Regions from separate parts of the Stenotrophomonas sp. YJH_SMC_46 genome, predicted to be linked through region 1. Evidence: riboswitches for the same ligand, from Rfam matches in the RefSeq annotation. Region 1 holds a riboswitch; the other holds the start of a gene.
The links. Region 1 has a riboswitch for cobalamin ahead of btuB (TonB-dependent vitamin B12 receptor). Riboswitches for the same ligand answer to the same signal wherever they lie in the genome.
Positions count from the first base shown of each region.

Region 2: it holds a riboswitch for cobalamin, as region 1 does, so the genes downstream of both, AC5P8C_RS17035 (epoxyqueuosine reductase QueH) here and btuB (TonB-dependent vitamin B12 receptor) in region 1, are expected to answer to the same signal.

Region 1 covers NZ_JCAFTO010000004.1:161,798-177,764, reverse strand. The annotation lists gene asnB (asparagine synthase (glutamine-hydrolyzing)) at 340-2,241, opposite strand; gene AC5P8C_RS14495 (winged helix-turn-helix domain-containing protein) at 2,589-3,278, shown strand; gene AC5P8C_RS14490 (ATP-binding protein) at 3,275-4,621, shown strand; gene AC5P8C_RS14485 (sensor histidine kinase) at 4,618-6,087, opposite strand; gene AC5P8C_RS14480 (response regulator transcription factor) at 6,084-6,803, opposite strand; gene msrB (peptide-methionine (R)-S-oxide reductase MsrB) at 6,948-7,520, shown strand; gene AC5P8C_RS14470 (cytochrome c biogenesis protein DipZ) at 7,523-9,292, shown strand; gene msrA (peptide-methionine (S)-S-oxide reductase MsrA) at 9,307-10,044, shown strand; gene AC5P8C_RS14460 (aminotransferase-like domain-containing protein) at 10,287-11,738, shown strand; gene bioD (dethiobiotin synthase) at 11,817-12,500, opposite strand; gene AC5P8C_RS14450 (GAF domain-containing protein) at 12,569-13,051, shown strand; gene AC5P8C_RS14445 (TfoX/Sxy family protein) at 13,048-13,407, shown strand; gene AC5P8C_RS14440 (histidine phosphatase family protein) at 13,497-14,075, opposite strand; cobalamin riboswitch at 14,218-14,440, shown strand; gene btuB (TonB-dependent vitamin B12 receptor) at 14,556-15,967, shown strand, end outside.
Region 2 covers NZ_JCAFTO010000005.1:293,826-309,792, forward strand. The annotation lists gene AC5P8C_RS17015 (NADH:flavin oxidoreductase/NADH oxidase) at 1-1,014, shown strand, start outside; gene AC5P8C_RS17020 (LysR family transcriptional regulator) at 1,018-1,929, opposite strand; gene purU (formyltetrahydrofolate deformylase) at 2,044-2,895, shown strand; gene pncA (bifunctional nicotinamidase/pyrazinamidase) at 3,181-3,807, opposite strand; gene AC5P8C_RS17035 (epoxyqueuosine reductase QueH) at 3,863-4,549, opposite strand; cobalamin riboswitch at 4,711-4,939, opposite strand; gene AC5P8C_RS17040 (nicotinate phosphoribosyltransferase) at 5,019-6,428, opposite strand; gene AC5P8C_RS17045 (bifunctional nicotinamide-nucleotide adenylyltransferase/Nudix hydroxylase) at 6,493-7,542, opposite strand; gene AC5P8C_RS17050 (hypothetical protein) at 7,913-8,383, shown strand; gene AC5P8C_RS17055 (patatin-like phospholipase family protein) at 8,482-10,374, shown strand; gene AC5P8C_RS17060 (DUF1028 domain-containing protein) at 10,471-11,424, opposite strand; gene AC5P8C_RS17065 (helix-turn-helix domain-containing protein) at 11,842-13,209, opposite strand; gene AC5P8C_RS17070 (CoA-acylating methylmalonate-semialdehyde dehydrogenase) at 13,324-14,829, shown strand; gene AC5P8C_RS17075 (acyl-CoA dehydrogenase family protein) at 14,844-15,967, shown strand, end outside.

The DNA of each region.
Region 1 (15,967 bases):
GATTCCGGAGTGCGTCTTCGTCCGATGTCTCTGCGAACTGAGGGGCCCCGCCGGGACAGGCAGGGGCCTGGGCAAATGTCCCCCGGCGCCGGCCGTTGGCCGCCACCTCCTCCTTTACTTTGCCCAGCCCCCCGCCCGCCCCGACGAGGCTCGGCTTACGGCAGGTAAAGCGCAGCGCTCGTGGCGCCTTTCAACGAGGCGCCGACGAACTCCGAACGCAGAGCGGATGCCCTTGCGTACGAAGTAAAGGGGGAGGTGACGGCCAACGGCCGGCGCCGGAGGACATTCGTACGCAAGGGCCTCCGCCCTGCGCCGCGCAGGACAACCCGCGAAGGAACCTCAGCGCCCGCGACCACCATGCCAATGCTGGTGCCACGCCTGGAACATCAGCACGTTCCACAGGTGCGTGTGCCACTTGCGCTCGCCGCGCAGGAACGCTTCCCAGATGCCGCGCACGCGTGCCGCATCGAAGCAGCCCTGGTTGCGAAGCAGCTGCGGGTCCAGCAGCGCCTCCGCCCAATCGCGCAACGGACCGGCCAGCCAGCGCGCCATGGGCGGGCCAAAGCCACGCTTGGGACGGTACACCAGCGGCTCGGGCAGGTAGCGTGCCAACAGATTCTTCAGAATGAGTTTGTGTTCGCCATCGTGGTACTTCAGGTGCTGCGGCAGGCGCCAGGCCAGGCGCACCACCTCCATGTCCAGCAATGGCGCACGGGTTTCAACGCCCGCCGCCATGCCCGCGCGATCAACCTTGGCAAGGATGCCCTCGGCCAGGTCCATGCGGAAATCCAGCAGCTGGATGCGCGCCTCGGCCGGCAGCGCGGTGTCCTGCTGCTGGAAGATCGTCATCGGCTCGCGTGCACCCAGCACCACCTGCGCCGGCTGCCGCCAGCGCGTCACGCGCTGCAGGTAGTGGCCTTCCACGTCGTTGGCGGCGACTTCCGCCACCAGCGCACGCCAGCCGCCGAGGCGGCCTCGCTCCACGTTCATCCGGTTGCCGCTGCGCCGTGCCAGGTCACGCACCCAGTCCGGCAGGCCGCCGCACAGGCGTGCATTGCGCAGCGCGCGGCCGTAGCTGGGGTGACCGAAGAACAGCTCATCGCCGCCGTCACCGGTCAGCGCGACCGGCTTGCGCGCCCCCAGCAGTTCACTGGCCAGCAACGTCGGCAGCTGCGAGGCGTCGGCGAACGGCTCGCACCAGACCTGCGGCAGCCGCTGAAGCAGGTCCAGTCCCTGGCGCGCGTCCATCCGGTGCAGGTGGTGCTGCACGCCGAGATGCCGCGCGACCTGCGAGGCCCAGTCGCTCTCATCATGGCCGGGATCATCGAAACCGACCGTCCATGCCTCGATCGGGAGGGTCGACTGCGCCTGCATCATCGCGGTCACCAGCGACGAGTCGGTGCCACCGGACAGGAACGCGCCGCAGGCCAGTGGCGAATGCATGCGTGCGGCAATGGCCTTCTGCAGTACCGTCTCCAGCTGGTCGGTAGCCTGTTCCAGGCTGGGTGCCGGCTGCAGGGATTCCTGCAGTGCGCTGTGCATCGCATCGCGTGCGCACCAGTAGCGTGAGCCGCCCTGGGCGGCCTGGCTGGAACCGCCAGCCGCATGGTCATTCAGATCGATGCGCAGCATCGCGCCGGCCACCAGCTTGTGGATACCGCGGTAGATGGTGTGTGGTGCCGGCACATAGTCATGGCGCAGCAGCAGGCTCAGCGCATCCTGGTCGATGCCAGGGGCAAATCCGGCGAAGGCCTGAAGCGCCTTCAACTCCGAGGCAAACAGGAACTGGCCCTGGTACCAACCGTAGTACAGCGGCCGCTCGCCGACCCGGTCGCGGGCCAGCCACAGTTCGCGCGCCTCCCGGTCCCACACACTGAAACCGAACGCGCCCTCGATGCGCGACAGCGCCCGCTCCACGCCCCATTCGACGATCGCCTGCAGCAGCAGCCGCGCATCGCTGCAACTGCGTGGCAGGTCGCGCAGCTGCGCCTGCAGGTCACTGCGGTTGTACAGGCGGCCGTCCAGGCACAGCACGTAGCGACCGCAGTCCGAGCTCAGCGGCTGTAACGGCGTATCGGTGGGCGCCCGGCAGTGGCCCAGTGCCAGGCCGGCCCCGGCGTCGGTCCAGTAGCCAATGCGGCCCCGGCCGCGCTGCTGCAGGGCGCGCAGCATCGGTGCCAGGCGCTGCAGCAGGTGTTCGTCCTCGGCAGGTGGCAGCCAGGCCCCGACCACGCCACTCATCGGGCACCTCTGCAGCGGCAGCGGCGGGACGGGTTCAGCAGGTAGAGGGCGGGCGACATGGGAACGGCACGCGGAGCGGAGGAGACTCCATGCTCTGCGCCCTGACGGCCCCGCGTCAGTCGCGTTGCTGTCAGCGATGGTCACCAGACGTATCACGAAGGTAACGCTTTGTAACAACCTCAGGCTATGCTCAACGCCAAGCTGTTGCCAGGCCTGGAGTGCGGCCCCAGCGCCAGCAACCCCGGCTGAATGGCGCCCACCCGCTGGACCCGGGCGGCCCGCAGGCTGGGATAGCATCGCCGCGCTCGTGCCGTGGCGGTACGTTTGCGTCCACGGAGGCCTTGGAAATGCTGGATATCGTACTGGTCGAAGACGATGCCCGCCTGGGAACGATGGTCAGTGACTACCTGCAGCGGCATGGCTACCAGGTCGCCCATGAACGCAGCGGCGAGCGGGCAGTGGCCCGGATCCTGGCGGAAAAGCCGGCGCTGGTCCTGCTCGATGTCGGCCTGCCCGACCAGGATGGTTTCGAAGTGTGTCGGCAGATCCGGCCCCACTATGACGGCATCATCTGCGTGCTGACCGCCCGCACCGACAACATCGACCAGGTGCTGGGCCTGGAACTGGGGGCCGACGATTACATCGGCAAACCGATCGAACCGAGGGTGCTGCTGGCCCGGCTGCGTGCCCACCTGCGCCGCCATCGCCGGGTCGAGCCACGTGACGGCAGCCTGCGCTTCGGCGAGCTGAACATCGACCCTTCCACCCGCAACGTACACCTGCAGGGCGGCCTGCTGGAGCTCACCACGGCCGAGTTCGACCTGCTGTTCCTGCTGGCCAGCAACGCCGGCCAGATCCTGGACCGCGATGCGCTGCTGCGCGGCCTGCGCGGGATCGCCTTCGACGGCCTGGACCGCTCGATCGATGCCCGCATCTCGCGCCTGCGCCGCAAGCTGGGCGACAACCCGGAGCAGCCAGAACGGATCAAGACCGTTCGCGGCCGCGGCTACCTGTTCAGCCGCTCGGCATGGGGATGACGCGCACGCCGTCGGCGATGCGCGGCCACGCCTTCCACTTCCTGCGCTACGGCATCGGCTTCCTGCTCGCCCATCTGTTGCTGATCGTGCTGGGCCTGTGGGCCTGGGATGCCCTGCTGGAAGACCGCACCGAAGCCGGCCTGCAGGCCGAGATGCGCGGCACGCACGCGCTGCTGCAGCATCGCTTCGCCGAAACCCCGCGTGAACAGTGGCCGGCGCTGGCCCGCGAACTCGACGCTGATTTCGCCTATGCCCTACGCCTGGTTCCTTTGGCCGAGGCGGTGAAGGCGCTGCAGTCCAGCCAGCGACCGCCATTCAACAACGGCCGGGTGCAGATCGACCTGGAGCACATGCGCAGCCTGCAGCGCATCGGTGACAGCGGCTACGCGCTGATGCTGGGGCCGCTGGACGAAGCGCTGCCTGACGAAAGCTGGCAGGACAGCGAAGTCTCCGGCGTGGCGATCCTGCTGCTGATCCTGATGGTGGCGGTGGCACTGCCGATGTACGTGATGGTCTACCGGCTGTGGCGCGACGTCTCGCAGCTGGCCCAGGCGGCGCGGCGGATGCGCGACGGCCAGCTGGACACGCGTGCGCCGCGCGCCGGCACCGCACTGGTGCGGCCGCTGGCCAATGCCTTCAACCACATGGCCGAGCAGCTGCAGCAACTGCTGGAAAGCCAGCGGGTGCTCGCGCAGGCGGTGGCGCACGAAGTCCGCACGCCATTGGCACGGATGCGTTTCGGCCTGGCCGAGCTGGAAGACAGCGCACTCGACGACGTGCAGCGCGATGCGCTGGGCGGCCTGCGCACCGATGTGGATCGGCTGCAGCACCTGACCGACGCCGGCGTCGAGTACGCCGCACTGGGTCGCTGCCATCAGCTGACCCGCCAGCGCCTGCAGCTGGCGGCGCTGGCGCGCGGCGTGGTCGCCCAGTTCGCGCCGCTGCCGGTGCCGGTGCAGCAGGCGCTGTCGCCGGTGGGCCTGGTCAACGTCAACCGGCACATGCTGGAGCTGGCACTGCGCAACCTGCTCGGCAATGCACTGCGTTACGCGCGCCGGCAGATCCGTATTGCCAGCACCGTCAATGACGGCTGGCTGTGCCTGCAGGTGGAGGACGACGGCCCCGGCATCGCACCCGAACTGCGCGGCCAGGTACTGCAACCCTATGTGCGGCTGGATCCGGGCAGCCCCGGCTTCGGCCTCGGCCTGGCGCTGGTGCAGGTGGTGGCCGACAAGCATGGCGGCCACGTTGAAGTGACCGACTCCGAACTGGGAGGTGCGTGCATCCGCCTGAAACTGCCGCTGGAAAGCGGCGGTGCGGTGACGGGCGACCCGGCCTGCTAGGCCGCCGGTTCGGCGCGTGGCAGGGCAAACACGAACAACGCGCCGCTCGCGCTGTCACGCAGTTCGATCCTGCGCCCATGCAGCTGCACGATGCGCTGCACGATCAGCAGGCCCAGCCCGCCGTTCTCGCCGCGCCGTGCCCCCAGCGCAGCCGGTGCCTGGAACAGCTGGGTGCGCAGCGCTGGCGCAACCCCGGGGCCGTCGTCGGCCACGCTCACCTCCACGCTGTCATCGGTTGCGCGCAGGCGCACCTCGATCTGCCCACCCTCGGGTGCATGCCGCAGCGCGTTGTCGAGCAGGTTGGTCAGCACCCGCTCGACCAGGCCCAGATCGGCACGCACCAGCGGCAGGCCGGGCGGGAACTCTGCGTGCAGGTGCTGGTTGCGCGCCTGCGCCGCCAGCTCGAATTTCTGCAGCACATCCTGCAGCAGTTCCGGCAGCGCGAACACTTCCCACTCCAGGCGCACTTCGCCATGTTCCAGCCGCGCCAGCTCGAACAGCGCGCGTGCCAGCCGGCCGACCTTGGCACTCTGTGCCAGCGCGATGCCGAGATAACGGCGCCGCTCGTCCGGCGACAGCGTGGCGTCCTTCAACGCCAGTGTTTCCAGGTAGCCATGCAGCGACGACAACGGCGTACGCAGGTCATGCGAGATGTTGGCGACCAGCTCGCGGCGCTGCAGATCCTGCTGGCGCAGCTGCTGCCACTGCTCGCCCAACCGTTGCGCCATCTGCGCATGCGCATGTTCGAGGATCACCAGTTCATCGCGCTCACCCGGGCGCAGCGGCTCCGCCGGCGGCAGTCGCGTGGGTGCATCGATGTCGAAGGCCTGGATGCGCCGGGTCAGCCGCCGCAGCGGGCGTGTCACCCAGTAGAAGGCCACCAGCCCGGCCAGCAGGCCGAGGCCACCAACGAGTGCCACCGACCACAGCGTAGTGTTCCACTGGCTGCCGGCGGCGAGGTCGTCGGCCAGCATCTGCCGGTGCTCGCCCACCAGCACCACGTACACATAGCCGGCCTGGCGGCCCTGCACGATCAACGGTGCAGCACTGAACACCTTGCGGCCATCGGCGCTGCGCGGATCATCACCGAGGATCGGCAACGGTGCTCCCGCCAGCAGGCGGCGCAGCGGCGCCACGTCCACCCGGGTGCGCACCAGGTGCCCACTGGGCGCATCGTGGCCAAGGATGCGGCCCTGGTCGTCCAGCAGGTAGACCTCGACGCTGGGGTTGACCGCCATCAGCTGGCCGAACAGCGCGCGCACGGCGGCATCGCGCATGCCGCTGGTATCCATCAGCTCGCTGCGCTGGGCAATGTGCTCGGCCAGGCCCAGCGACAGCCGCTGTACCACCTCCTGCTCGTGGCGGGTGTTGGCCCGCATCTGCAGTGCAAGCAGCGCCATGCAGCACGCCAGCATCAGCGCAGCGGTCACCACCGCCAGCTTCTGCCACAGGTTCGGCTTGATCATGCCGCCGCCCCGGCCGGATCGACCAGCTTGTAGCCACGGCCCCACACCGTCAGCAACCGCCGCGGGTTGGCCGGGTCCGGCTCGATCTTGCTGCGCAGGCGATTGATATGGGTGTTGACCGTGTGTTCGTAGCCATCGTGCTGGTAGCCCCAGACCTGGTTGAGCAGTTCCATGCGCGCGAACACCTGGTCCGGATGACGGGCGAAGAACAGCAGCAGGTCGAACTCGCGCGGGGTCAGCTCCAGCGCGTTGCCATCCACCGAGGCGGTGCGCGCGACCGGATCCAGCTGCAGGCCGCCCAGTTCGATCGCGCCGGCATCGATGCGTGCGCTCTGCGCCATCGCCTCGGCGCGGCGCAGCAATGCGCGCACCCGCGCTACCAGTTCCGGCATCGAGAAGGGCTTTGCCAGATAATCGTCCGCGCCCAGTTCCAGGCCGACGATGCGCTGGGTTTCGCTGCCGCGCGCGCTGATGATGATGATCGGCACATAGCGCGCCATCGCGCGTGCACGCTGGCAGACCTGCAGGCCATCCACGCCGGGCAGCATCACGTCCAGCACCAATGCATCCCACGGACCTTCCTGCTCCAGCAGGCGCAGGCCGGCATCGCCGCTGGCGGCATGGGCCACGTCGTAGCCCTCATCGCCCAGGTGCATGCGCAGCAGGTCGGCGATGTGGGCATCGTCTTCAACGATCAGCACGCGTTTGGTCGACATCGGCAGCTCGGGGCCAGTGGGGAGGCTGGCAGCATTGTGGCGCGGGGCGGCCGCCGATACCTCACGAAAAATTGAATCCTGCGTGAGGATTCGTTGACCCGGGCGGGCGCAGCATGGCCCCGTCGCCCCTTCCCGGAGTCCGCCATGTCCCTGTCCCGCCGCCATCTGCTGGGCCTGGGTGGTGTTGCCACCGCTGCCGGCCTGCTCGGTCTGGGGGCCTGCAGCCGCGCCGCCCCGGCGGCCGCTGAAGCGCGCCCGCCGCGACAGTTCGAGGTCATGCACAGCGATGCGCAATGGCGCCAGCGGTTGACCCCGGCGCAGTACGCGGTGCTGCGCCAGCAGGGCACCGAACGCCCCTGGAGCAGCCCGCTCAACAATGAACACCGGCAAGGCACCTTCGCCTGCGCCGGCTGTGCACTGCCGCTGTTCTCCTCCTCCACCAAGTTCGAGAGCGGCACCGGCTGGCCCAGCTTCTGGGCACCGCTGCACAACGCCATCGGCGAAGACCGCGACGTGACCTTTGGGATGCTGCGGGTAGAGGTGCACTGCCGCCGCTGTGGTGGCCACCTTGGCCACGTGTTCAACGACGGCCCGCGCCCGACGGGGCTGCGCTACTGCATGAACGGTGCGGCGATGGTGTTCGTTCCCGGCGCCACGGACGGTACCGCCGACGGCTGGCGGGTGCCGGTCGGTTCTTCCCCTGCTTCCGGAGCCTGACGATGCTGCTGTTGCTGCTTGCCTACCTCGGCGGCGCGCTGACCCTGCTCAGCCCGTGCATCCTGCCGGTGCTGCCGTTCGTGTTCGCGCGTGCCGACCGCCCCTTCCTGCGCAGCACGCTGCCGTTGCTGCTGGGCATGGCGCTCACCTTCACCGTGGTCGCCAGCCTGGCTGCGGTGGGCAGCCAATGGGTGGCCCAGGCCAACCAGGTCGGACGCTGGGTCGCCCTGCTGCTGATGGCGCTGTTCGCGCTGGCACTGTTGTGGCCGCGACTGGCCGACCATCTGCTGGCGCCATTCCAGCGCGTCGGCGCACGGCTGAGCGCGCGTGCCGATGCGGCGGATGCCGCGGGGCACGGCGGCGCGTGGACCTCGCTGCTGATCGGCGTCGCCACCGGCCTGCTGTGGGCGCCCTGCGCGGGGCCGATCCTCGGCCTGGTGCTGACCGGTGCCGCCCTGCATGGCGCCAGTGCCGGTACCAGTGCGCTGCTGCTCGCGTATGCGCTGGGTGCGATCAGCGCGCTGGCGCTGGCGGTATGGGTAGGTGGCCGCGTGTTCCGCGCGCTGCAGGCGCGGCTTGGGCTGGGCGACGTACTGCGCAAGGTGCTGGGCGTGGCCGCGCTGCTGGCGGTGGTGGCGATTGGTCTGGGCTGGGATACCGGCCTGCTCACCCGTCTTTCGACGGTCAGCACCGCACGCATCGAGCAGGGCCTGCTGGATGCGGTACCCGGTGCGCAGCCGGCGGCACCGCCGATGATGATGATGGCCGGTGCCAACGCCGCAGCCGATGCACCGCTACCGGTGGAAGGCACCCTGCCCGCGCTGGACGGCGCCACCGGCTGGCTCAACAGCCCACCGCTGACGGCCCAGCAGCTGCGCGGCAAGGTGGTACTGGTCGATTTCTGGACGTACTCCTGCATCAACTGCCTGCGCGCGATGCCGTTCGTGCACGAATGGGAACGCCGCTACCGTGACCACGGCCTGGTGGTGGTCGGCGTGCACACGCCGGAGTTCGCCTTCGAGCGTGACCCACGCAACGTGATGAAGGCGGTGCAGCAGCTGAAGGTCGAGTACCCGGTGGCGCTCGACAACCAGTACACGATCTGGCGCGCGTTCAACAACCGCTACTGGCCGGCGCAGTACTTCGTCGATGTGCAGGGCAACATCCGCGGCCACCAGTTCGGCGAAGGCAACTACGCGCGCTCGGAACAGGTGATCCGTCGCCTGCTGGCCGAAGCCGGGCAGACGAACCTGCCGCCACCCGCCGATCCCGCTGCCGCCGACCTGAAGGGCGTGGCCGTGCAGGCCGACATGGGCAACCTGCGCTCGCCGGAAACCTACCTCGGCCACGCCCGTGCCGAGCAGTTCGCCTCACCCGGCGGACAGCGCAGCGACAGCGCGTTCGACTACACGCTGCCGACCACCCTGGCGTTGAACCAGTGGGGACTGTCCGGCCACTGGACCATTACCGACGAGACCGCAGAGCTGCAGCGGGCCGGTGGCCGCATTGCCTTCCAGTTCCATGCGCGCGACCTGCACCTGGTGCTGGCACCGACCCGCGACGGCACGCCGGTGCGCTTTCGCGTCTGGCTGGACGGCAAGCCGCTGCCCGCCGCCGATGCCGGCAGCGATGTCGATGCCGATGGCAGTGGCGTGGTCGACGAGCACCGCCTGTACCAGCTGGTGCGCCAGCGCGGCACGGTCGGTCCGCACCGCTTCGAGATCGAATTCCTCGATGCGGGCGTGCAGGCCTATGCCTTCACTTTTGGTTGAAACGGGAGGACATGATGAAACTCTCCTTTGAACAGGGCATCGCCGCCGGTGTCGCCGGACTGGTGGCCACCGCATTGATCGCCGGTGTGCTGCTGGTCGACCACGGCGCGGCTGCGGCGCCGGTCGAAGCCAGCGCGCAGACCCAGGCAGTACCGGCACCCACGGGCGATGCGGCGTTCCGCGATGACGCGACCCACGCCAGCGTGGTGTTCGCCGGCGGTTGCTTCTGGGGCGTGCAGGGCGTGTTCCAGCACGTCAAGGGCGTGAGCAATGCGGTGTCCGGCTACATCGGCGGCAGCGCCGCCGACGCGCGTTACGAGCGGGTCAGCAGCGGCCAGACCGGCCACGCCGAAGCAGTGAAGATTGACTACGACCCGCGCCAGGTCAGCTACGGGCAGTTGATGCAGGTGTTCTTCTCGGTGGCACACGACCCGACCCAGCTCAACCGCCAGGGGCCGGACCACGGCAGCCAGTATCGATCGGCAATCTTCACCGATGACGCCCGCCAACGGGCAGCCAGCCGCGCCTACATCGCCCAGCTCGGCCAGGCCGGCAGCTACCGCGCACCGATCGTCACCCAGCTGGTCAGCGGCCAGCGCTTCTACCCGGCCGAAAGCTACCACCAGAATTACATGGCGAACTACCCGCAGGCCGCCTACATCCGCTACTACGACGCACCGAAGCTTGCGGCGCTGGGCAAGCAGTTCCCGGCGCTGTACCGGCGCGAGGCGGCGCTGGTGCCGATGCGGTAGCCGGCATTCCCCCTTGGGCTGACCGACGCTCGGCGGTGCTCTCTGTAGAGCCGAGCCCACGCTCGGCTGCTGTTGGCGGAAGTGCAGCCGAGCATGGGCTCGGCTCTACACACAAAAAAAGACGCACGGCCATCCAGCCGTGCGTTTGGGAAGTATCGGCCGTGCCCCGATCAGGCCAGGCCGACAACGACATGCTAGGCTCGCCATCATCATGGGTACAGCACCAGATGGCGGGATATTCGATGGATACAGATGACCAGGCCTCGATGATTCCCCCCCGCTATCAACGGCTGTCGGATGAGTTGGCCGAAGCCATTCATGGTGGCCGCCTTCCGGTCGGCAGCCGCCTGCCTTCGCTGCGGCAGATGGCCCTGCAGCGCAGGCTCAGCCTGAACACGGTGATTGCCGCCTATCGCCAGCTCGAAGATGCCGGACTGGTGATTCCGCGGCCGAAGGCGGGCTTCGAAGTCGCGCCGCGGCTGTCGGTGCCGGAGCGTTCGCTGCGCGACACCCCATCCGCGCCCACCGCGCCGCTGCAGCAGGTGCTGATGGCCCGGGTACTGGAAGCACAGCGCCGCCCGGGTGTGGTCGATCTGGCCTTCGCCGGCCCACGTGGTCGCCAGTTCTATCCCGGCGCGCAGCTGGCCCGGCATACCGCGCAGGTGCTGCGCCACGGCCAGCAGACGGTGGAGACCTATGCGAGACCCAACGGCTCCCCCCGGCTGCTGGCACAGATCGTGCGCCGCAGTCCGCGCATGGGACTGCACACCCACGCCGAGCGACTCCTGCTGACCCATGGTGCGATGGAAGCCCTGCAGCTGGCGTTGCGCGCGGTCACCCAGCCCGGTGACGCGGTGGGCATCGAGGCGCCGTCCTACTTCAACCTGTATCCGTTGCTGGCCAACCTCGGCCTGCAGGCCATCGAGTTGCCCACCCACCCGCAGCACGGACTGGACGTGGATGCACTGGATGCGCTGCTGGAGCACAGGCCGCTGGCCGCACTGGTGGTGATGCCGACCGTGCACAACCCGCTCGGCTGCACCATGCCGACCGCCGCCAAACAACACCTGGCCGAGCTGGTCAACGCACGGCAGCTGCCGCTGATCGAGGATGCGGTGTACGCCGAGCTGCAGTTCTGCGAACCGCCGGCACCCTTGCTGAAAGCCTTCGATCGCGATGGCTGGGTGATGGTGGTCGGTGGCTTCTCAAAGACACTGGCGCCGGATTACCGCATCGGCTGGCTGGATGGCGGCCGCTTCGCAGAGCGCATCGCACTGCTGAAGTTCCAGTCCACCGGCGGCGAGCCGCAGCTGCTCGGCGATGCGGTGGCCGCGTATCTGGAAGCAGGCAGCTACGAGCACCATCTGCACCGCATGCGCCGCCTGTACCGCGAACAGGTCGGGCGGCTGCGCCAGCTGGTGGCCGAACACTTCCCGGCCGGCACCCGCGCCACCGAACCGCAGGGCGGCTTCCTGCTGTGGCTGGAACTGCCGGGCGTGGACACGCGCGAGCTGTTCGAGCGAGCGCTGCTGGAGGACATCGTGTTCATGCCGGGCCAGGTGTACTCGCGCGGCGCACGCTACCGCCACTGCCTGCGGCTGTCGTGCTGCCAGAGCCTGGATGCGCGCTTCATCGGTGCGGTGGAGCGGCTGGGTGCGATCGCACGGGAGCTGGCAGTGCGCCAGCTCCTGTAGAGCCGAGCCTACGCTCGGCTGCCCTTCGCTGACGGTCCCCGCTGAGCCGAGCATGGGCTCGGCTCTACAGGAAGCAGGTCAGTCGAGCAGGTGCGTACTCAGGATCTGACCATCCGCCCCCGGCAGATGCGGCAGCCGTCCCCAGCACGGCATCGGCAGGCGCTGCTGCAGCGTGGCGATGTTCTCGTCCTGGCGCTGCATCGCACGATCAATGTGGTTGCCGATCCAGCCCAGGCGGTCCACGCCGCTGGCCTGCAGTGATTGCGCAGTCAACCGCGCATGGTTGACGCAGCCAAGTCGCATGCCCACCACCAGCAGCACCGGCAGCTGCAGCGCACGCACCAGGTCGAGCTGGTCCAGCGTGGCCGAAACCGGCGCCAGCCAACCGCCAACCCCCTCCACCACCACGATATCGGCCTGCGCGCGCAGTCGCGCGAACGCGGCCACGATCGGCGCCAGTTCCACCTGCACGCCGTCCTCGGCCGCCGCCAGCTCCGGTGCCAGCGGCTGCCGCAGCGCATATGGGTTCAGGTCGGCATAGTCCGGCACCGGCCAGCTGGCCGCCTGCAGTGCCAGCGCGTCCTCGTTGCGCAGGCCCTGCCCCAGGTCTTCGCTGCCACTGGCCACCGGCTTCATGCCGACTGCACGCAGGCCGCGCCGGCGCAGCGCATGCAGCAGCGCAGTGCTGGCCGCGGTCTTGCCGATTTCGGTGTCGGTGCCGGTAACGAACAGGGCGGGCGGCAGCGTGGCAGGCAACGGCATCGATTGGCTCCAACAGGGCAACAGAGCGTGCATTATCGCCGGCCCGTCGCGCTTGCTAGACTGCGGGCATGTTCGCCAATGCCTCGCTCACCGGCAGCAAGCCGGAACAATACGCCCAGCTGCTGGAACAGGCCCGTGGCCTGGTCTACGCCGAGTCCGACCGCATCGCCAACGCGGCCAACCTCTCCGCACTGGTCTACCACGCCCTGCCCGACCTGAACTGGGTGGGTTTCTACCTGTACGATGGCAAGGAACTGGTGGTCGGCCCGTTCCAGGGCCTGCCGGCCTGCGTGCGCATCCCGCTGGACAAGGGCGTGTGCGGTGCCGCCGCCAGCCAGCGGGTCACCCAGCGCGTGGAGGATGTCGACGCCTTCCCCGGCCACATCGCCTGTGATTCGGCCTCGCGTTCGGAGCTGGTGGTGCCGCTGCTGCGCGGCGATGAACTGATCGGCGTGTTCGACATCGACAGCCCGAAGGTGGGCCGCTTCGATGCCGACGACCAGGCCGGCCTGGAAGCCATTGCGCGCGTGTTCGTCGAGGCGCTGGGATGAACGCACCCAAGCTGCGCAACATCGGCCCCAAGAGCGCGGCCTGGCTGCGCCAGGTCGGCCTGCGCAGCCGCGACGACCTGGTCGCGATCGGAGCGGTCGGTGCCTTCGTCAAGGTCAAGCGTGCCGGCTTCAAGCCCAGCCTGAACCTGCTGTACTCGCTGGAAGGTGCGTTGCTGGACTGCCACTGGCAGGAACTGAGCGAGCCGCAGCGCGATGCGCTGGTACAGGACTATGAAGCGCGCATCGCCGCGCATCCGCTGAAGGCGGCCGGCCCGGCGTCGGGCCCGGTGCATGAGCAGCGCTTCGATGCCGACGATGACGCTGACAGCGTTGCCGAGGGCGCGGACGAGGATTGAGCCGCGCCCTTCTGTAGAGCCGAGCCCACGCTCGGCTGGCTTTTCTGATCGAAGTGCAGCCGAGCATGGCTCGGCTCTACAAGAGCAGATCAGGGCTGCTGCAGCTCCAGCAATTCGCCCACCAGCCCGACCTCACCGCGCTCCAGCCACACACGCAGGCGCGTGCCATGGTCGATGCGCAGCGCCCAGCACAGCGACATCGGCAGGCCGCAGACCTTCGACAGCACCATGCGCAGCGGGCCGCCATGGCTGACCACCAGCGTCGGCACCGGATCGTCATCATCGAGCAGGCGATCCAGCGCGCGCGCGATGCGCCGCTCGAAGTGGCCCCAGCTTTCGCCGTTCGGCGGCGGGAACGCATGCGGGTCAGCATGGAAGGCAGCCAGTGCATCCTCCGGCAGGTCGAACAGCGACTGCCCGTCCCAATCGCCGAAATCCAGTTCTTCCCATTCCTCGTCCGCTTCCACGTCCAGCCCACGCGGCGTGGCCAGCGCCATTGCCGTGTGCAGCGCGCGCAGCCGCGGCGAACTGATCACCCGCTCCCAGGGCTGCGCGGCGTAGGCGTCGACCAGTTCCTGCGGCAGGCGGGCCAGCTGCGGCGGGTCGCTGCGGCCATCGAGGAACTCATCGCGACCGTTGCCGGCATGGCGGACCAGGTCGAGGATCATGCGTGCGTTCCGTACAGGCAACGCGGGGACAGCGGAAAACGGGCGGACATCGGCAACGGCACCACGGGATCGAGGGACCATTCTAAGTGACAGCAAAGGCAGTCGAGCAGGCGCGACGCAACGGGACTGCCTGCGATGCCGTAGACTGCGCGCACTTCCAGGTGACCTGCGGCCACGGCCGGCAGGTTGAAACGGGAAGCCGGTGACGCGTGATTCCACGCCAGGCCGGCGCTGCCCCCGCAACGGTAAGCACGTCAGTTCCGGGCAACACTGCCACTGTGCCTCAGGCATGGGAAGGCGCCTGGACGGTGGCCTCGCGCCGCCCGGCGGCAAGCCCGGAGACCGGCCCGGAAGCCTCAAGTCGCGATGCGGTGGGCATGGCGCTGGATGACCGTGGCGTGCGCTGCGGCATCGGCGCGCGCCTGCCTTCGCGGCTCCTCCCCTTCGCCACGCGGGCGTGCGTGGCACCTGGAGTCCCCCATGAAGCTGCAGTCCCGAATGTTGTCCCTGGCCGTGCTGGCCGCCCTGCCCGCGCTGGCCCAGGCCGCCAATGACACCACCGCGCTCGACCAGATCCTGGTCACTGCGACCCGCACCCCGATCGCCCTGCAGGACAGCATCGCGCCGGCCCAGGTGATCGACCGCGCGCAGATCGAATCCAGCCAGGCCACCTCGCTGCAGGAACTGCTGCGCGGCCGCGCCGGCATCAACCTGACCAATGCCGGCGGCTTGGGCAAGCAGAGCTCGCTGTTCCTGCGCGGCACCAACTCCGGCCACACCGTGGTGCTGGTCGATGGCGTGCGCATCAACAGCGCCGACCTCGGCCTGGCGATGTACCAGGACCTGCCGCTGGCACAGATCGAGCGCGTGGAGATCGTGCGTGGCCCGCAGTCCAGCCTGTACGGCGCGGACGCCATCGGTGGCGTGATCCAGATCTTCACCCGCCGCAGCCAGGGTGACTTCGCCCCGCATTTCCAGCTCGGTGGCGGCAGCAATGGACTGCGCGAGGCCAGTGGCGGCATCGGCGGCGGCACCGAACGCGGCTGGTTCGGCGCTGACATCGCCTACCAGCATTCCGATGGCATCGATGCCTGCCGCGGCTCCTCCTCGGTGTTCACCGCGGGCTGCTTTGCCGACGAGCATGACCGCGACGGCTACCGCAACCTGTCCAAGAGCCTGCGCGGTGGCTACACCTTCAACGACCAATGGAACGTGGAAGGCAGTGCATTGCGTGCCGACGGAAAGAACCATTACGACGGCTACTACAACTATTCGGAAACCCGCCAGCAGGTGCTGTCCGGCAAGCTGCGCTACACCCCGTCCGAACGCCTGGCGTTCACCGCCAATGTCGGCCGCAGTGACAACGAGTCGGACAACTTCGGCGACTTCGATGCCCGTGGCAGCGCCCAGACCCATCGTGACAGTGCCTCGCTGCAGGGCGACTTCGGCATGGCCGAAGGCCAGCTGCTGAGCACCGGCGTGGACTGGAGCGAAGACAACCTGGATGGCAGCAGCGCCGGGTACCTCGTCGACAGCCGTCGCAACACCGGCGTGTTCGTGCAGTACCAGGGCCGCTTCGGCCGCCACCAGCTGCAGGTCAGCGCACGCAACGACGACAACCAGCAGTTCGGCAACCACGCCACCGGCAGCGCCGGCTGGGCGATGGAACTGGGCCACGGCCTGCGCCTCAACGCCAGCTATGGCACCGCGTTCAAGGCGCCGACCTTCAGCGATCTGTACGACCCGTGGAGCGGCGTGCCGACGTTGAACCCGGAGAAGTCCAAGAGCGCCAACCTGGGCGTTTCGCAGCAGGGACAGGGCTGGCACTGGGGCCTGGACGTATATGAAACCCGCATCGATGATCTGATTACCTACGATGCGGCGACCTTCAG
Region 2 (15,967 bases), on a different contig from region 1:
GAAGATGGCCGCGCCAGCGACTGGCACGCCATGCACCTGGGCAACCTGGCGCAGTCCGGCGCCGGCCTGCTGATCCTGGAAGCCACGGCGGTCGAGCCGCGTGGCCGCATCAGCTGGGCCGACCTGGGCCTGTGGGATGACGGCACCGAGGCAGCGCTGGCGCAGGTGCTGGCCAGCGTCCGCCGCTGGTCGCCGATGCCGCTGGGCATCCAGCTCGGCCATGCCGGTCGCAAGGCGTCAGTGAACCGCCCTTGGGACGGCGGTGGTCAACTGCCAGCCGACGACACGCGTGGCTGGATCACCGTGGCGCCGTCGCCGCTGCCGTTCCATGCTGCCGATCCGGCGCCGCAGGAACTGGACGAGGCCGGCATCGCCGAGCTCGTTGCTGCCTTCGCCGCCAGTGCGGTGCGCGCCGAGCGCCTGGGCTTCGAGCTGATCGAGCTGCATGCCGCGCACGGCTACCTGCTGCACCAGTTCCTGTCGCCGCTGAGCAACCGCCGCACCGATGGCTACGGTGGCTCATTGCCGAACCGCCTGCGCCTGCTCGTGGAAGTATTCGACGCCGTGCGTGCGGCGGTATCGGACAAGGTCGCCGTGGGCGTGCGCATCTCCGCCAGCGACTGGGTCGATGGCGGCTGGGATCTGGTGCAGAGCGAAGCGCTGGCCCAGGTGCTGGACGCGCGCGGCTGCAACTTCCTGCACGTTTCCAGCGGTGGCCTGGACGAGCGCCAGAAGATCACCGTCGGCCCGGGCTACCAGGTGCCGTTCGCAGCAGCGATCAAGGCCAAGGTGCGCATGCCGGTGATCGCGGTGGGCATGATCACCGAACCGGAGCAGGCCGAATCGATCCTGCGCCATCGCCACGCCGATGCGGTAGCGCTGGCACGCGGCATCCTCTACGACCCGCGCTGGCCGTGGCACGCTGCTGCCGCATTGCGCGACAGCGTGGAGCCGGCGCCGCAGTACCTGCGCTGCGAGCCGCGCGAGGCGCGTGGCGTGTTCAAGACGCGCTGAGGCTCACACCCGCCAAGCCGGCGCGATGCCGGCCTGAAGGTGATCGAACAGCGCGCGGATCTTGGCGGTGAAATCGCGGCGGTCGCTGACGCAGAAGTAGACCTCCATCGGTTCCGGGCGCCACGCGGTGTCGGCGCCGAACACCGCCTGCAGGCGGCCATCGCGCAGGTACGGCTCGGCCACGAAGGCGGCCAGCCGGGTGATGCCGGCACCGGCCGCCGCCAGCGTCGCCAGCGCATCGATGTCATCGCAGACCATGCTCGGTGGCAGCGCGGCGTCCACGCGCTGGCCGTCCTTCAGCAGGCCCCAGCGCAATGGCCGGCCATCGGTGGGGAAGCGGTGCAGCAGCCCGCGATGACCGCCCAGCTCGGATGGCTGTTGCGGGGTGCCGCGTGCCTTCAGGTAGGCCGGCGAGGCGCAGAACACGAACGGAACACGCGCCAGCTGCCGCGCCACCACCCCGTCCTCCAGCTGGGCCCCGATGCGGATGCTGGCATCCACCGCTTCCGGGCCATGCTGCACGGCGCGGTCGGTCAGGCGCAGCTCCAGCTGCAGTTGCGGGTAGCGCTGCTGCAGCGAAGGCAGCAACGGCGCCAGCACATGGCGGCCGAACGCACTGCTGCTGGCGATGCGCAGCGGCCCGGCCGGTTCGATGTCGCCGGAGGTGACCATCGCCTGCGCGCGCGCCAGGTCGGCCTCGATGTGACGCACCTGCGCCAGGTACAGCGCGCCGGCCTCGCTGAGGGCCAGCTGCCGCGTACTCCGGTTCAGCAACCGTACGCCCAGATGGGCCTCCAGCCGGTTGATGTTCTGGCCGACCGCGGTGGCGCTGATGCCAAGGATGCGGGCCGCGGCGGCAATGCTGCCGGTCTCTGCGGTGCGGGTGAAGCTGCGGATCAGTTGCAACAGGTTCATGACCGACCAGCTAGCCACGGGAAGATCCAAGTATCGCTTGGTACTGAACCAAGCAGGTCGGTTGCACCCGTGATCATCCGGCCGCTGGGCAGGGCGCTGCCCTACACTGTGGCGATGCGCCCCGATTCCATCCTCACCCTGTCCTGCCCCGACCGTACCGGCATCGTCTATCGCGTGTCCGGCCTGCTGTTCGACCACGGCTGCAACATCCTCGACGCCCAGCAGTTCGGCGACGAGGAAAGCGGCCGCTTCTTCCTGCGCGTGCATTTCGATCGCGATGCCGGCCTGCCGCTGGAGACCGTGCACGCCGCGATGGCCACGCTCGCCCAGGACTTCGGCATGGACTGGCAGCTGCACGATGGCCGCCGCCGCGCACGCCTGCTGGTGCTGGTCAGCAAACAGGGGCATTGCCTCAACGACCTGCTGTTCCGCGCCCACAGCGGCCAGCTGAAGGTCGACATTGCGGCGGTGGCGTCCAACCACGCCGACTTCGCGCCATTGGCCGCCTCCTACCAGGTGCCGTTCCACCACCTGCCGGTGACCGCCGATACGCGCGCGGTGCAGGAGCAGCAGATCATCGACCTGGTCGAGCGTGAGCGCATCGACCTGGTGGTGCTGGCGCGCTACATGCAGATCCTGTCACCCACGCTGTGCCGCGCGCTGGCCGGCCGTGCGATCAACATCCACCACAGCTTCCTGCCCAGCTTCAAGGGCGCGCAGCCGTACCACCAGGCGCACGCGCGCGGGGTCAAGATCATCGGTGCCACCGCGCACTACGTCACCGAGGACCTGGACGAAGGCCCGATCATCGAACAGGACGTGGCCCGCGTTGACCATGCGATGGCGCCGCGCGAACTGGTGCGGCTGGGCAGTGATACCGAATCGCTGGTGCTGGCGCGTGCGGTGCGCCGCCATGTGGAACACCGCATCCTGCTCAACGGGCATCGCACGGTGGTGTTCCGGTAATCGCCCATCCCGCGTCCGCCGGGCATGGCCCGGCGCTACCACGGGTGCTATCCGGTAGTGCCGGCCGCTGGCCGGCAACTGCAGAGATCCCGAGGTTGCCGGCCAGCGCCCGGCACTACCGAATCCTGATTTCATCCAATGAAAAGCCCCCGGTTCGGCCGTCCCGCGATCTGTAGGGGGGCGTAGTTGGGGGGCTGGATGAATCGATTGTGTTGTTGTGGGCAGGCGCGCAAGCGGCATAAGCGACGTGCCCAGTAGCGCCGGGCCATGCCCGGCGGTCACGCGTCAGGCGAGCGCAATCCCCGCCTTGCCCAGCGCCTCGCGCACCATCACGTCGTTGGCTTCGGTCACCGGCTTGGTCAGCTCCCACAGGAACTTCACCCGGAAGCCGGACTTCACTGCGTCCTGCGCGCTCCACAGCACGCAGTAATCGCGGGCCAGGCCGCACACGTGCACTTCGCGGATGCGGCGCTCGTGCAGCCAGCCGGCCAGGCCGGTGGCCGGGCGCTCGCCATCGGGACCGTGGTTCTCGCGGAAGGCGCTGTACGAATCCACCTGTTGGCGCGTGCCCTTGCGCAGGATCAGGTCGGCCATGGCCCAGTCCACGCCCGGGTGCAGAGCGGCGCCATCGCTGCCCTGCACGCAATGGTCGGGCCACAGGGTCTGTGGCTGCGCGTGCAGCAGGATGGTCTCGAACGGACGCTTGCCGGGGTGCTGGCTGGCGAACGAGGCGTGATCGGCCGGGTGCCAGTCCTGGGTGGCCACCACCGTGCGGTAGCGGCGCTGCGCCAGCAGTTCGGCAATCGGTGCCACCAGCGCATCACCCTGGTCGCAGGCCAGCGCGCCGCCCGGCATGAAGTCCGGCTGCAGGTCGATCACCAGCAGGGCGACGTCGGCGGGCAGGGCGGTCATGGCAGATCCACTACAAGAGAAGGGGCGACCAGCGTGGCCGCCCCTCGCTCACACGTCAATCGCCCTGCGGCGTCCCAGCGTCCTGCCCGTAGTACAGCAGGCCGATTTTGATCCGCTCGCGGCCGTTCTCGCGACGGTGGCGGTTGGCATCGCGCAGCGAATACACGCAGCCGCAGTACTCCTGCTGGTAGAACTGCTCGCGCTTGCTGATCTCGATCATGCGGCTGGCACCGCCGCCCTTGCGCCAGTTGTAGTCCCAGTACTGCAGGCCTTCGTAGCGCGAGGCGGCGCGGATGCCGCAATCGTTGATCTGCGCCATGTTCTTCCAGCGCGAGATGCCCAGCGACGAACTGATGGTGTCGTAGCCGTGCTCGTGCGCGTACAGCGCAGTGCGTTCGAAACGCATGTCGAAGCACATCGTGCAGCGGATGCCGCGTTCGGGCTCGTTCTCCATGCCACGCGCACGGCTGAACCAGTTGTCGGTGTCGTAGTCGCAGTCGATGAAGGGAATGCCATGCTGCTCGGCGAAGCGGATGTTTTCCTGCTTGCGCAGTTCGTATTCCTTCACCGGATGGATGTTGGGGTTGTAGAAGAAGATCGCGTAGTCGATCCCGGAGGCGGTGATCGCCTCCATTACCTCGCCGGAGCAGGGCGCGCAGCATGAATGCAGCAGCAGGCGCTTGCCGTTGGCAGGCAGGGTCAGGGTGGGGCGTTGGAACTCGGTCATCGTCAGGTACCGCATGGACCGCCGGCAACGGCGGTGGCCCATGCATCTGTGCGTGGGTGGACAGGGCTGGACGGATACCGTGAAAAGGACGCACGCGGCCGCACTGCCCGCACGCGCAGGTCAGCGACGGCCCCGGCACCCTCCCCGCGGAGAGTCCAGGTCGAGTCAGGGGACGGTCGTGTCCCCCGGCCGGGGCCGGTATTCGGGCTGATGGACACGGGCCGCAGCCCACCTACTACCTGCCGCTTCCCAGGCGCGAGCCCAGTGCTGTTGGCAGGATTCGTTTCCATTCACCGCTGCGGGGCAGCTCCGGAATGGGCGCGCGAGGCGCCTTCACCGGATTCCCGTTTAAATCCCTCCCGGCGCCGGAGCGATGGGAGGGATACCTTCGGCGTGTGCAAAGTGGACCTGTTGGTGGCGCGGGTCAAGAGCGCAGGGGGCAGAGCCCGCTGCGCTGCAACGGGATCCGCCCCCGGAAACGCCTTCAATGCCCTGCGGCAGCCCGCGTGCGGATGTCATCCAGCCGCTGGTCGTGCAGCAGGCGGCCGTTCTCCCACACGGTCACCATTGCGTCCTCGAAGCCGTCCGGCAGGGTGTCGTCGCCGCTGGCCGGCAGTGGCACCGTATGCAGGTTGCCATCGTCCAGGCGGCGCAGCAGGCGCATGCGGCCGCGCTTGCTGGTCTTGCCAGCATCGGTGACCGGATCCTTGTAGACGTCGATCCACTCACCCTCGACCCTCGCCGCCGAGCACTTCAGTGCGAACTTCTGCGTATCGCGGTCCAGCCGCTGCAGCAGCGCACCGCCCATGCCGAAGGCTACGTTGTCGGCGGCGTAGCCGTCGTCGGTGATGCGTTGCAGGATGGTGCGGATGGTATCCGGGTTGATGCCATCGCCCTGGATCACCCGCACGTGGTTGAGCACGCGGTAGCCCTTGCTGTTGAGGTTGTGGCCGAAGGAGTCATCCAGCCGGCGCAGGCTTTCGGCAACCACCTCCACCGGGTCGCCCGAGTCGGGGCGGATGACCAGGGTGGCACCGGAGGCGATCACTTCATCGCGCAGGGTGGTACCCCAGTGCTCGCTGATGGCGCGGTAGATGTCATAGCTGTCCGACACCACCGCTACGATCGCACCGGGCTTGCCGAACTGGCGCAGCATGTTGCGGTAGGCGTCCACCTCGCGCTCGCGGCCCCAGCTGGTGATGGTGCTGTGCTCGGCGGCGGGAATCGAATAGCCGGCCATCGGCGCGTGATAGTGCGCGCGCGCCAGGCACAGCGCCGAGACCGTATCGGTGCCGAGGAAGTTGACCAGGTGCGCGGCACCGCCCAGCGCGGCCGATTCCAGGCTCGATACACCGCGCGCGCCGAAGTCATGCAGCTTGAACGGCAGCTGCCCCTGCGGGTCGTCGCTGGTCTGCTGCAGGAACGCGGCAATGGTCTGCCGTGCGTGCCAGCTGATGGTGGCCACGGTGACCGGGTACCACACGCGCAGCAGCAGCGTTTCCAGGTACGACGGCACCCAGAACGCGGCCGGATCGGTCGATTCGATGGTCATCAGTGCCTGGTGGGTGGGCACCACGCTGCCTTCGGGCACGGCGCGGATGCGTACCGGCAGATGGCCGCCGAGACGGTCGACGATATCGCGCCAGCCAGCCTCGTTGAACGGTTCGCCATGCGCGGCGAACACCGCAGCGGCGTCGTCGATATCGGCGTGGGAGACCGGCCGTGCCAGAGCGTCCTTGAGGATCGCCTGCAGGCCGAAGAACACCGTGCGATCGTGCAGGCCGCCACGTGACTCGACGTAGAAGAACGTGGCATCGGTACCCGGCGGGTACTGCAGCCAGTGGCTGGCCTTGTAGCTGTCGGTGTTGAGGAGAAGATTATCGAGGTAGTGCATGACGGAAGCTCCTTCGCGTCGAGTGACACCAGCGGTCTATCCGCCAGTGGGGAGGCCGGGCCGGTCAGCCGCGGCCGAGGAAATACTCCAGGATGTGCAGGTGGTCTTCGAACAGCTGCGGGCCCATGTCCAGGGCTTCGCTTACCGGTATCCAGCGGGCCTTGTCGGCATCGTCGCCACCGCGCACCGGCGGCAGGTCACCGGCCGGGAATTCGAAGTGGAAACCGTGGGTGATGGTGCGGCCACGCTGGCTGCGGTCCGGGTGATCGAACACCTGCTGGCCCTTCAGCGAGCCCTTCAGCACCGGCAATGGAATCTTCAGCCGGGTCTCTTCGCGCAGTTCGCGCAGGCAGCTGTCGAGCAGGCTCTGTTCCTGGCCGACGAAACCGCCGGGCAGCGCCCACAGTCCCTTGCCGGGTTCCGAACGGCGACGCACCAGCAGCACGTGGCCCGAATGCACCACCACCGCATCGGTGGTGACGAATGTGGGCGCGTAGGGCGCATCCTTCCAGGCGGCCTTATACTGTTCGATGAAGCGGTACTCGGCCACCAGCTGGCCATAGGCAGGCGCGCTTTTGCGGAACGCTTCGAGCATGTCGTACACCGGCGCCGGCACGTTGCCACGCAACATCAGCAGCGCGCCGTGGAAGTCGACGTCGCCGGCTTCGAACAGGTAGCGCCGCAGCTCGGTGGCCGACAGGGTGGCGGTGTGCTGCACGTCCACCAGCGGCCACTGCGGGAATTCGCGCAGGTAATAGCTGGAGGCATCCTTGTCCATGCCGATCAGGCCCACCTTCGCATCAGCGGCGGCACCGTCGTTGCGCAGGGCCTCGGCCACCTGGCGCTGCACGTTGGCGATCCACTGCGCTTCGTTGTAGAGGTGGTCGCGGAGCGGGCGGATCAGCAGGCGGTCGGTGTGGCCATCGAGAGCAGCCTGGATCATCACGGCGCGTTCGGCCACGGTCCAGGGATTGCGGAGGCTGCGGGGAGTATCGGCAGAACCGATCAGGAAGATCAGCTTGCGGGCCCGGCTCAGGGCCAGGCGGGCAACGGCGGCGTGACCGTTGTGGAAGGGCTCGAATCGCCCGATGAAGACGAGATAGTCGAATTCCATGAGAATCCCTCATGTCGTTGTGGCAGCCGCGGGTCTGTCCCTTGGCTTGCTGCAGATGCTACGCCGATGGTGGTCAGGGTCAAGTGGGAGGCTGCAACGGAGTCGTTCAATATTGTCGACGAAATCAATTGCTGGCGAAGCGGATCTGACGACTGGCCCACGGTAGATCACTCCGCAACTGTTGTAGGAAGGGCACATGCCGGAGTGATATCGAGCCAATCGGTCATTTGCTCAAAGATGCGAATCACCTGATCGATGTTCACACCGGTTCCCTCAAGTCTGCGGCAAGGGGCTTATGCGAGGCGAACTAGAGTGTTGGCATCGGTTAAATTGTCCGAACAGCCTGAGTTCAAGGGGGGATGCTTTGAAGATGCAATTCACTTATAGATGCTTTGCTGCACTGAAAAAATCTCTGTCGAACTGGGCATTGGTGCCACAGAGGCCAGGATTCTCCAGGAAATACGCCATTCTTATGGTAGTCATTGCCATTGCGGCGTGTGTGGTGGACTGGTACTCGCCGAATGAGTACTTTTGGTTTCAGCGCAGTGGCGCGTTGCTGGTCCTGGCGGGGGTGTCACTTCAATACTCAAAGTTGACGAGTAGCTGGAAGCAACGGCTTGATCCGGCTTACTTCGGGAAAACTACTGAAGAGCGTATAGGAGACGGATCTGGGATAAGTATGCTGGCTGAGGCAGAGGCTCTTGATCGGACCCGCAAATTGGTCGCGGAGCTGCATCAGATCGTTGCAGAGCCGGATTTGCGCGACTTCTTTTCCGTTGCATTTGCAATCGTGGGCACCCTCGTGTGGGCGCTTGGAGATGTTCCCTTCCGCAGCTCCTGACTCGTCTGGCCTGGAACTGATCACCGGTATTTCAGTAGATGAGAGTCTCAGGCCCTGAGAAGCCTCTGCGCCATACTGGTACTCACGCGGCGGACGGCATGCTCGGGGGCAAGACAGTGGCGGACAAGTACTGCGATCTGGTCATGAAAGGCGGCATCACCAGCGGCATCGTGTACCCCAATGCGGTACTGGCGCTGGCGCGCGAGTATCGCTTCAAGAGCATCGGCGGCACCTCGGCCGGCGCCATTGCTGCGGCGGTGGCGGCTGCGGCGGCATGCGGCGATCGTCGCCAGCAGGCCGGCGAGCACCTGCCCAGTGATGCCGGTTATGGGGGGCTGTCGGCGGTGTCGGCGCAGCTGTCGCGGCGCGGGTTCATCTACAACCTGTTCCAACCGGCGCGGGGCGCGCGTGCGGCCTATCGGCTGCTGGTGGTACTGACCGGCAATGCGGGCCTGCCACACAAGCTGCTGTGCCTGGCGGTGGCGGTATTCGAGATCGCGCCGCTGGAAGTGCTGGTGTCGCTGGCGCTGCTGCTGGGCCTGGGCGGGTGGGGCGGCGGCTGGAGCGGTGTGGCCGCCACGCTGCTGCCGTCGCTGCTGTGCGCCTACGGTGCCGGTGTGGCCGGTGCCGCGCTGCGCGTGGCCCGCGTGGCACGGCGCAACCTGCTGGGCCTGTGCAGTGGCCTCGGCCGCGATGCACGCAAACCGGCGTTGACCGAGTGGCTGCATGAGTGCCTGCAGCAGTTGTCAGGCAAGCCACTTGATGCACCGCTGACCTTCGCCGACCTGCACGACGCACCGCGCTATGCCGGCGAGCCGGACAGCCCGCACGCGATCAGCCTGCAGATGATCACCACCTGCGTCTCGCACAACGAGCCGCGTACGCTGCCACTGGGCGGCGCACAGTTCTGGTTCCTGCGCGAAGAGTTCGAGCAGTTGTTCCCGGCCAGCGTGGTGCAGTGGCTGGTGGATCAGGCTGGCCCGCCGCTGGACGTGGAGGGGCGGCAGTACTACCACCTGCCGCAGGGCCCGAAGCTGCCGGTGCTGGTGGCCACACGCATGAGCCTGAGCTTCCCGTTGCTGATCAGCGCGGTGCCACTGCACGAACCCTCGCGCCGCGAGCGCCGCTGCGAACCCACCGCGCCGGCGGCCGACCCCGAGCACAACGTGGCCGACAGCATGGAAGGACTGACCAGCGCCGGGCAGGCTTGCGGTCCGGTGATCACCGCCTTCCGCATCTGCTGGTTCTCCGATGGTGGCATCAGCAGCAACTTCCCGATCCATCTGTTCGACGCCGCATTGCCGCGCTGGCCGACCTTCGCCATCAACCTGGTCTACCCGCAGCACGCCGAAGACGTGAGCCAGGGCAGCGGTAGCCGGCAGGCACTGGAGCATGCCGTGTTCCTGCCCACCGAGAACCGCCACGGCTGGCAACGGCATTACCAGTCCATTGCCACGCCGCTGGCCGCAGCCGAGCTGGGGCGTTTCCTGTTCGCGGTGGTGGCGACCATGCAGAACTGGCGCGACCTGCTGCAGGCGCGCGCGCCGGGTTATCGCGACCGCATCGTGCATGTGAGCCTGCAGGGCGACGAAGGTGGCATGAACCTGGACATGCCGCAGGAGGTGCTGACCCGCATCGCCGACAAGGGCAGCCTGGCCGGTGCGCGGTTCTGTTCGTTCTCGTTCGAGAACCACTACTGGATCCGCTGGCGCAACCTGGCCTCGGCCTACCAACGGTACACGCTGGAAGTGGCCCGTACCGACGACCCGGCGCAGCAGGTACTGGCCTATCGCGCGGCGTACTCGATGGTCGCCCGCGGCGAACCGACACCGCCGTCGTACAAGCTGGGCTCGGAAGACAAGCGTCGCGGCTCGCAGCAGCTGTGGGCGCAGATGGTCGAGCAGGGCCGAACCTGGGAGGACCTGGGCCCTGACCTGACCGACGGCGCACCGCGTCCGCTGCCGCAGATGAAGGTGACGCCGATCTACTGAGCCGGTTCTTGGTAGATCCACGCCGTGCGTGGATGCATCTCGAATCGGGGTCAGATCCGTTCTCCTATGGAAATTGGATCTGACCCCTGCGGTGGCTCATCGCCAGGGGGCAACCACCGCATCATCCTGCAAGGGTGCATACAACGGCAGCGCCAGCTCCTGCTTCACCCAGCCCGGATTGAGCGCACGCAGGCCGGCCAGGTATTCGCGGGCCAGTGCGATATCCCCTTGCCGCATCGCCAGGCGCGCAGCCCGCGCCCAGGTGCGGTCCCAGCCGTGGGCCAGTGACAACGAGGTCGCCAGCGCAGCGCGCGCACCCGCCACATCACCCTTCTCCCAGCGCTCCTCCGCGCGGATGATCGCCTCGTTGGACAGGCGCATGTCGTACAGCTCGCGCAGCCTCGCGACCGCGCGCGGGTCGGCGTCCACGCGCAGATCGGTGTCCTGCCAGTCGCCCCCCGGCGTGCGCACCAGCAGCGCGGCCGACCACTGCCCACTGCGCTGGCCGCCCGCGGCCTGGCCGGCTTCCAGCGCCGCCAGCAAGCGTGTGGCAAGCGCTCCGTGCGAAGCCGTAAAGGTACGTTGCATTGCCGTCAGCACGTCCGGTCCGGCCAGGCCATTGCCCTGCACGCTCAACATGCCGTCGCCGTGCGCACCGGCCCAGCTGGCCTGCTGCGCGGTGGCGCCGGTGTATTGCGCATTGCCACCGCGCGCACTGATCAGCCCCACCTGGCGCTCGGCGAGCGTGGTGCCATCGAAGTTGCCGTCTTCATCCAACAGCTGCTTCAGCACCTGTGCAGGTGTACGACCTTTGGCCAGTAGTTCAAGGCCTTTGGACCCATAGGTCGGGTTGGTCTCGAACTGGCTGGCGACCGCGCCGACCTTCGCCTGCGCCCACGGCACCCCCACGCCCCCGACCGCCAGGTTGTGCGTGGCGACCGCCACCCCGCAGTCGCCGGCCTCGTTGCAGGCGGCGATGGAAAAGGTCGCCCACGCCGGCGCGGCGACGGCAGCGAGCAGCAGGGCCAGGCAAGAGCGCAACAGGGACATGGGTGTCTCCATGGGCAGGCATTGCATTGGGATGCAGCCTACGCACGAAAGGTTTAGTAGATCCACGCCATGCGTGGATGCGCTTCGATGAAGGCTCGAAATATTCGATCTCGATCGGATTCCATCCACGCATGGCGTGGATCTACGGTGTCGACCAAGGTCGACACCCACCAACAGCAGCGTACCGACCAACGGTCAGCACCCACCAACAGCAGCGGGAAACTGTCGAAGGCGGGGGTGGGTCCGGTTGCGGGGGCGTGAGCGCCATGGATGGCGCGACCGAGCCTACATGGACGTATTCACGGCGTCCCCCGCAACCGGACCCATCCCGCATCCCACGGAATGCCGGCTTTTGCCGTGGCCGTTGCCGTTGCTTCGGCCTCTGCAGGTGCAGGGCGCAGCCCTGCCGAACCAACCCTACCGCCCCGGCAACTGCGCGAACGCACGCTGCATGCAGTCCTCCCGCGGGCACACCCGGCACCCCGGGCCGATCGACACCGAATTGCCCGGGCTCTGCACATCCAGCCCCAGCGAATACACCAGCCGCTCGGCATGCTGCAGATCGCAGCCCAGCGCCACCGCGAAGGTCTTGCGCGGCTGGCCATGGCCGACCGGACCACTGCTGACTTGCCGTGCCAGCCAGAAATGCCGTCGCCCATCGGGCATGCGCGCGGTCTGCGTAAGGATGCGCCCGGGCTGGTTGAACGCCTCGTAGACGATCCACAGCGGGCACGAACCACCCACCTGCGAGAAGTGGAAGTCGGTGGCCGAATGGCGCTTGGACACATTGCCCGCGCGGTCCACGCGGATGAAGAAGAACGGCAGCCCGGGCGCGCTGCGCCGTGCCAGCGTGCTCAGCCGATGGCAGACCGCTTCGAAGCCGACGCCGAACTGGTGTGCCAGCAGTTCGATGTCGTAGCTGCTGGCCTCGGCCGCACGCAGGAAGCGCATGTACGGCATCACCAAGGCGCCAGCGAAATAGTTCGACAGACCGATGCGGGCCTGAGCGATGCGTGCCTCATCGGTGAAGCCGGCACGTGCCACCACCGCATCGATCTGCGGCAGGTAGCCGTGCAGGGCCAGCTCGGCGGCCATCTGGAATGCCTGCTGGCCTGGCTCCAGGTAGTCCGGCAACCACAGCCGCCGTGCTTCGGCATCGTACTGGCGCTTCTCGCGCCCGGCCTGCAGCGCGGCCACTTCCACCAGCACGCCGTGGCGGTCGGCCAGCAGCTGGCGCAGGCGTGGTGCCACGTGCCCGGGCGACAGCCCCCACTCGGCGAACAGACGCTCGGCCAGCTCGTCCAGTTCGGGAATGTGGTTGTGCATGCGGTTGAAGAACTCACGCACCTGGTCGCCTGCGGGCAGGATGCTGCCGGCGCCGGGCTCGCCCAGCTGGAACTCCAGGGCGGCGGCATGCTCACGCAGCGCCAGGTGGCGGCGGTGCAGATCCAGCAGGGCGCGGCTGACCTGCGGCAGGTTGCCGGCCAAGGCGCGCAGCTCGGTCGCGCTGACCTCCGCCAGGCCCAGGTCGCGCAGGGTTTCGCCCAGCGCTTCCTGCAGCGCGGCAGGCTCATCTTCGTCGAATAGTGAGGAAACGTCGCCCAATACTTCGCCCAGCTTCTTCTGCACGGCCGGGGTGAGTGGGCGCTTGTTGCGCTCGATCTGGTTCAGGTAACTGGCCGACAGGCCCAAGGCGCGGGCCAGTTCCACCTGGCTGTAGCCGCGCTGCTCGCGCAGCCGCAGCAAGCGAAGGCCAAGCTGCCGCTGGCTGGATGAATAATTCACAGAATTAACATGAATCGTCTGGCGTGTTGGCCAGATTAAGCGGATTCAGGCCGGAAATCGAGGTGGCTGATGTGAATAATGCCAAGCATCTTTCGAGCCCGTGGGATTGTCGTCATGACTGTTGAAGCGCCCCGTATCCGCATGCTGATCGATGGCCAGTTCATCGAATCGGCCACCTCCCACTGGCAGGACGTGATCAATCCGGCCACCCAGGACGTGCTGGCCAAGGTGCCGTTCGCCACCACCGCAGAAGTGGACGCCGCCGTCGCCGCCGCCAAGGAAGCCTTCAAGACCTGGCGCAAGACCCCGATCGGCACCCGCGCGCGCATCTTCCTGAAGTACCAGCAGCTGATCCGCGAGAACATGAGCGAGCTGGCCCACATCCTCACCGCCGAACAGGGCAAGACCCTGCCCGACGCCGAAGGCGATGTGTTCCGCGGCCTGGAAGTGGTCGAGCATGCGGCCGCCATCGGCAACCTGCAGCTGGGTGAGTTGGCCAACAACGTGGCCAATGGCGTGGATACCTACACGATCATGCAGCCGCTGGGCGTGTGCGCTGGCATCACCCCGTTCAACTTCCCGGCGATGATTCCGCTGTGGATGTTCCCGATGGCGATCGCCACCGGCAACACCTTCATCCTCAAGCCGTCCGAGCAGGACCCGATGGTCACCATGCGCCTGGTCGAGCTTGCCCTGGAAGCCGGCATTCCGAAGGGCGTGCTGAACGTCGTCCACGGCGGCGAGGAAGTGGTCAACGCGATCTGCGACCACCCGGACATCAAGGCCGTGTCGTTCGTCGGTTCCACCCGCGTCGGCACCCACGTGTACAACCGTGCCTCGCTGGCCGGCAAGCGCGTGCAGTGCATGATGGGCGCCAAGAACCACGCCGTGGTGCTGCCGGACGCCAACAAGGAACAGACCCTCAACGCGATGGTCGGCGCCGCCTTCGGTGCGGCCGGCCAGCGCTGCATGGCCGCCTCCACCCTGGTGCTGGTCGGTGAAGCGCGCAACTGGGTGCAGGATCTGGTTGAAAAGGCCAAGACCCTGAAGGTCAGTGCCGGCACCGTGGCCGGCACCGACGTCGGCCCGGTCATTTCCTGCAGCGCCCGCGAGCGCGTGGAAGGCCTGATCGCCTCGGGCGTGGAGCAGGGTGCCAAGCTGGTGCTGGATGGCCGCAAGCCGCAGGTCGATGGCTTCGAGAAGGGCAACTTCGTCGGCCCGACCATCTTTGCCGGTGTCACCACCGACATGCGCATCTACCAGGAAGAAATCTTCGGGCCGGTGCTGGTCATCCTCGAAGCAGAGACGCTGGAAGACGCCATCGCGATGGTCAACAGCAACCCGAACGGCAACGGCACCGCACTGTTCACCCAGTCCGGCGCTGCCGCGCGCAAGTTCCAGGAAGACATCGACGTCGGCCAGGTCGGCATCAACGTGCCGATCCCGGTGCCGGTGCCGCTGTTCTCGTTCACCGGTTCGCGCGCCTCCAAGCTGGGCGACCTGGGCCCGTACGGCAAGCAGGTGGTGCTGTTCTACACCCAGACCAAGACGGTCACCGCGCGCTGGTTCGATGACGAGACGCTGAGCCACGGCGTCAACACCACGATCAGCCTGAAGTAACGGCAGGAGCAGCCATGAGCCACTCGATGACGACGGAACTGGAAGAAGCGCAGCAGGCGTACCGCGAGGCAGCGCGCGACTTCGCACAGGCCGAACTGGCGCCACACGCCGCGCGATGGGATGCGGAGGGCATCTTTCCGCGCGAGGCGATCGCCAAGGCCGGTGAACTGGGCTTCTGCGGTCTGTACATGGACCCGGAAGTGGGCGGCAGCGGCCTGAGCCGACTGGACGCCGCCGTCGTCATCGAGGAGCTCGCCAACGTCGATCCGTCGACGGCGGCGTACATCAGCATCCACAACATGGCCTCGTGGATGGTGTCCACGTGGGGCCAGCCGGCACTGCGCGATGCCTGGGGCAGCGACCTGTCATCGGGCAACAAGCTGGCCTCGTACTGCCTGACCGAACCGGGCGCCGGTTCCGATGCGGCCTCGCTGAAGACCACCGCCGTGCGCGATGGTGACTTCTATGTGCTGAACGGCTCGAAGGCCTTCATCTCCGGCGCCGGGGCCACCGAGCTGCTGGTGGTGATGGCGCGCACCGGCGGTGCCGGTGCCGGTGGTGTCAGCGCCATTGCCGTGCCGTCGGACCTGCAGGGCATCAGCTTCGGCCGCAAGGAAGAGAAGATGGGCTGGAACAGCCAGCCCACCCGCGGCATCACCTTCGAAAACGTCCGCGTGCCGGTCAGCCACCTTCTGGGAGAGGAAGGCGGCGGCTTCAAACTGGCGATGAAGGGGCTCGACGGCGGCCGCATCAACATCGCCGCCTGTTCGCTGGGTGCCGCGCAGGGTGCGCTGGATGCCGCACGCCGCTACATGGGCGAGCGCCGCCAGTTCGGCAAGGCGCTGGCCGAATTCCAGGCGCTGCAGTTCAAGCTGGCCGACATGGTCACCCAGCTGGTGGCCGCGCGGCAGATGGTGCACACCGCCGCACGCAAGCTCGATGCCGGTGCCAGCGACGCCAACGTGTGGTGCGCGATGGCCAAGCGTTTCGCTACCGATGCCGGTTTCAACGTCTGCAACGAAGCGCTGCAGATCCACGGTGGCTACGGCTACATCCGTGAATACCCGATCGAACGCCTGCTGCGTGACTGCCGCGTGCACCAGATCCTGGAAGGCACCAACGAGATCATGCGGGTGAT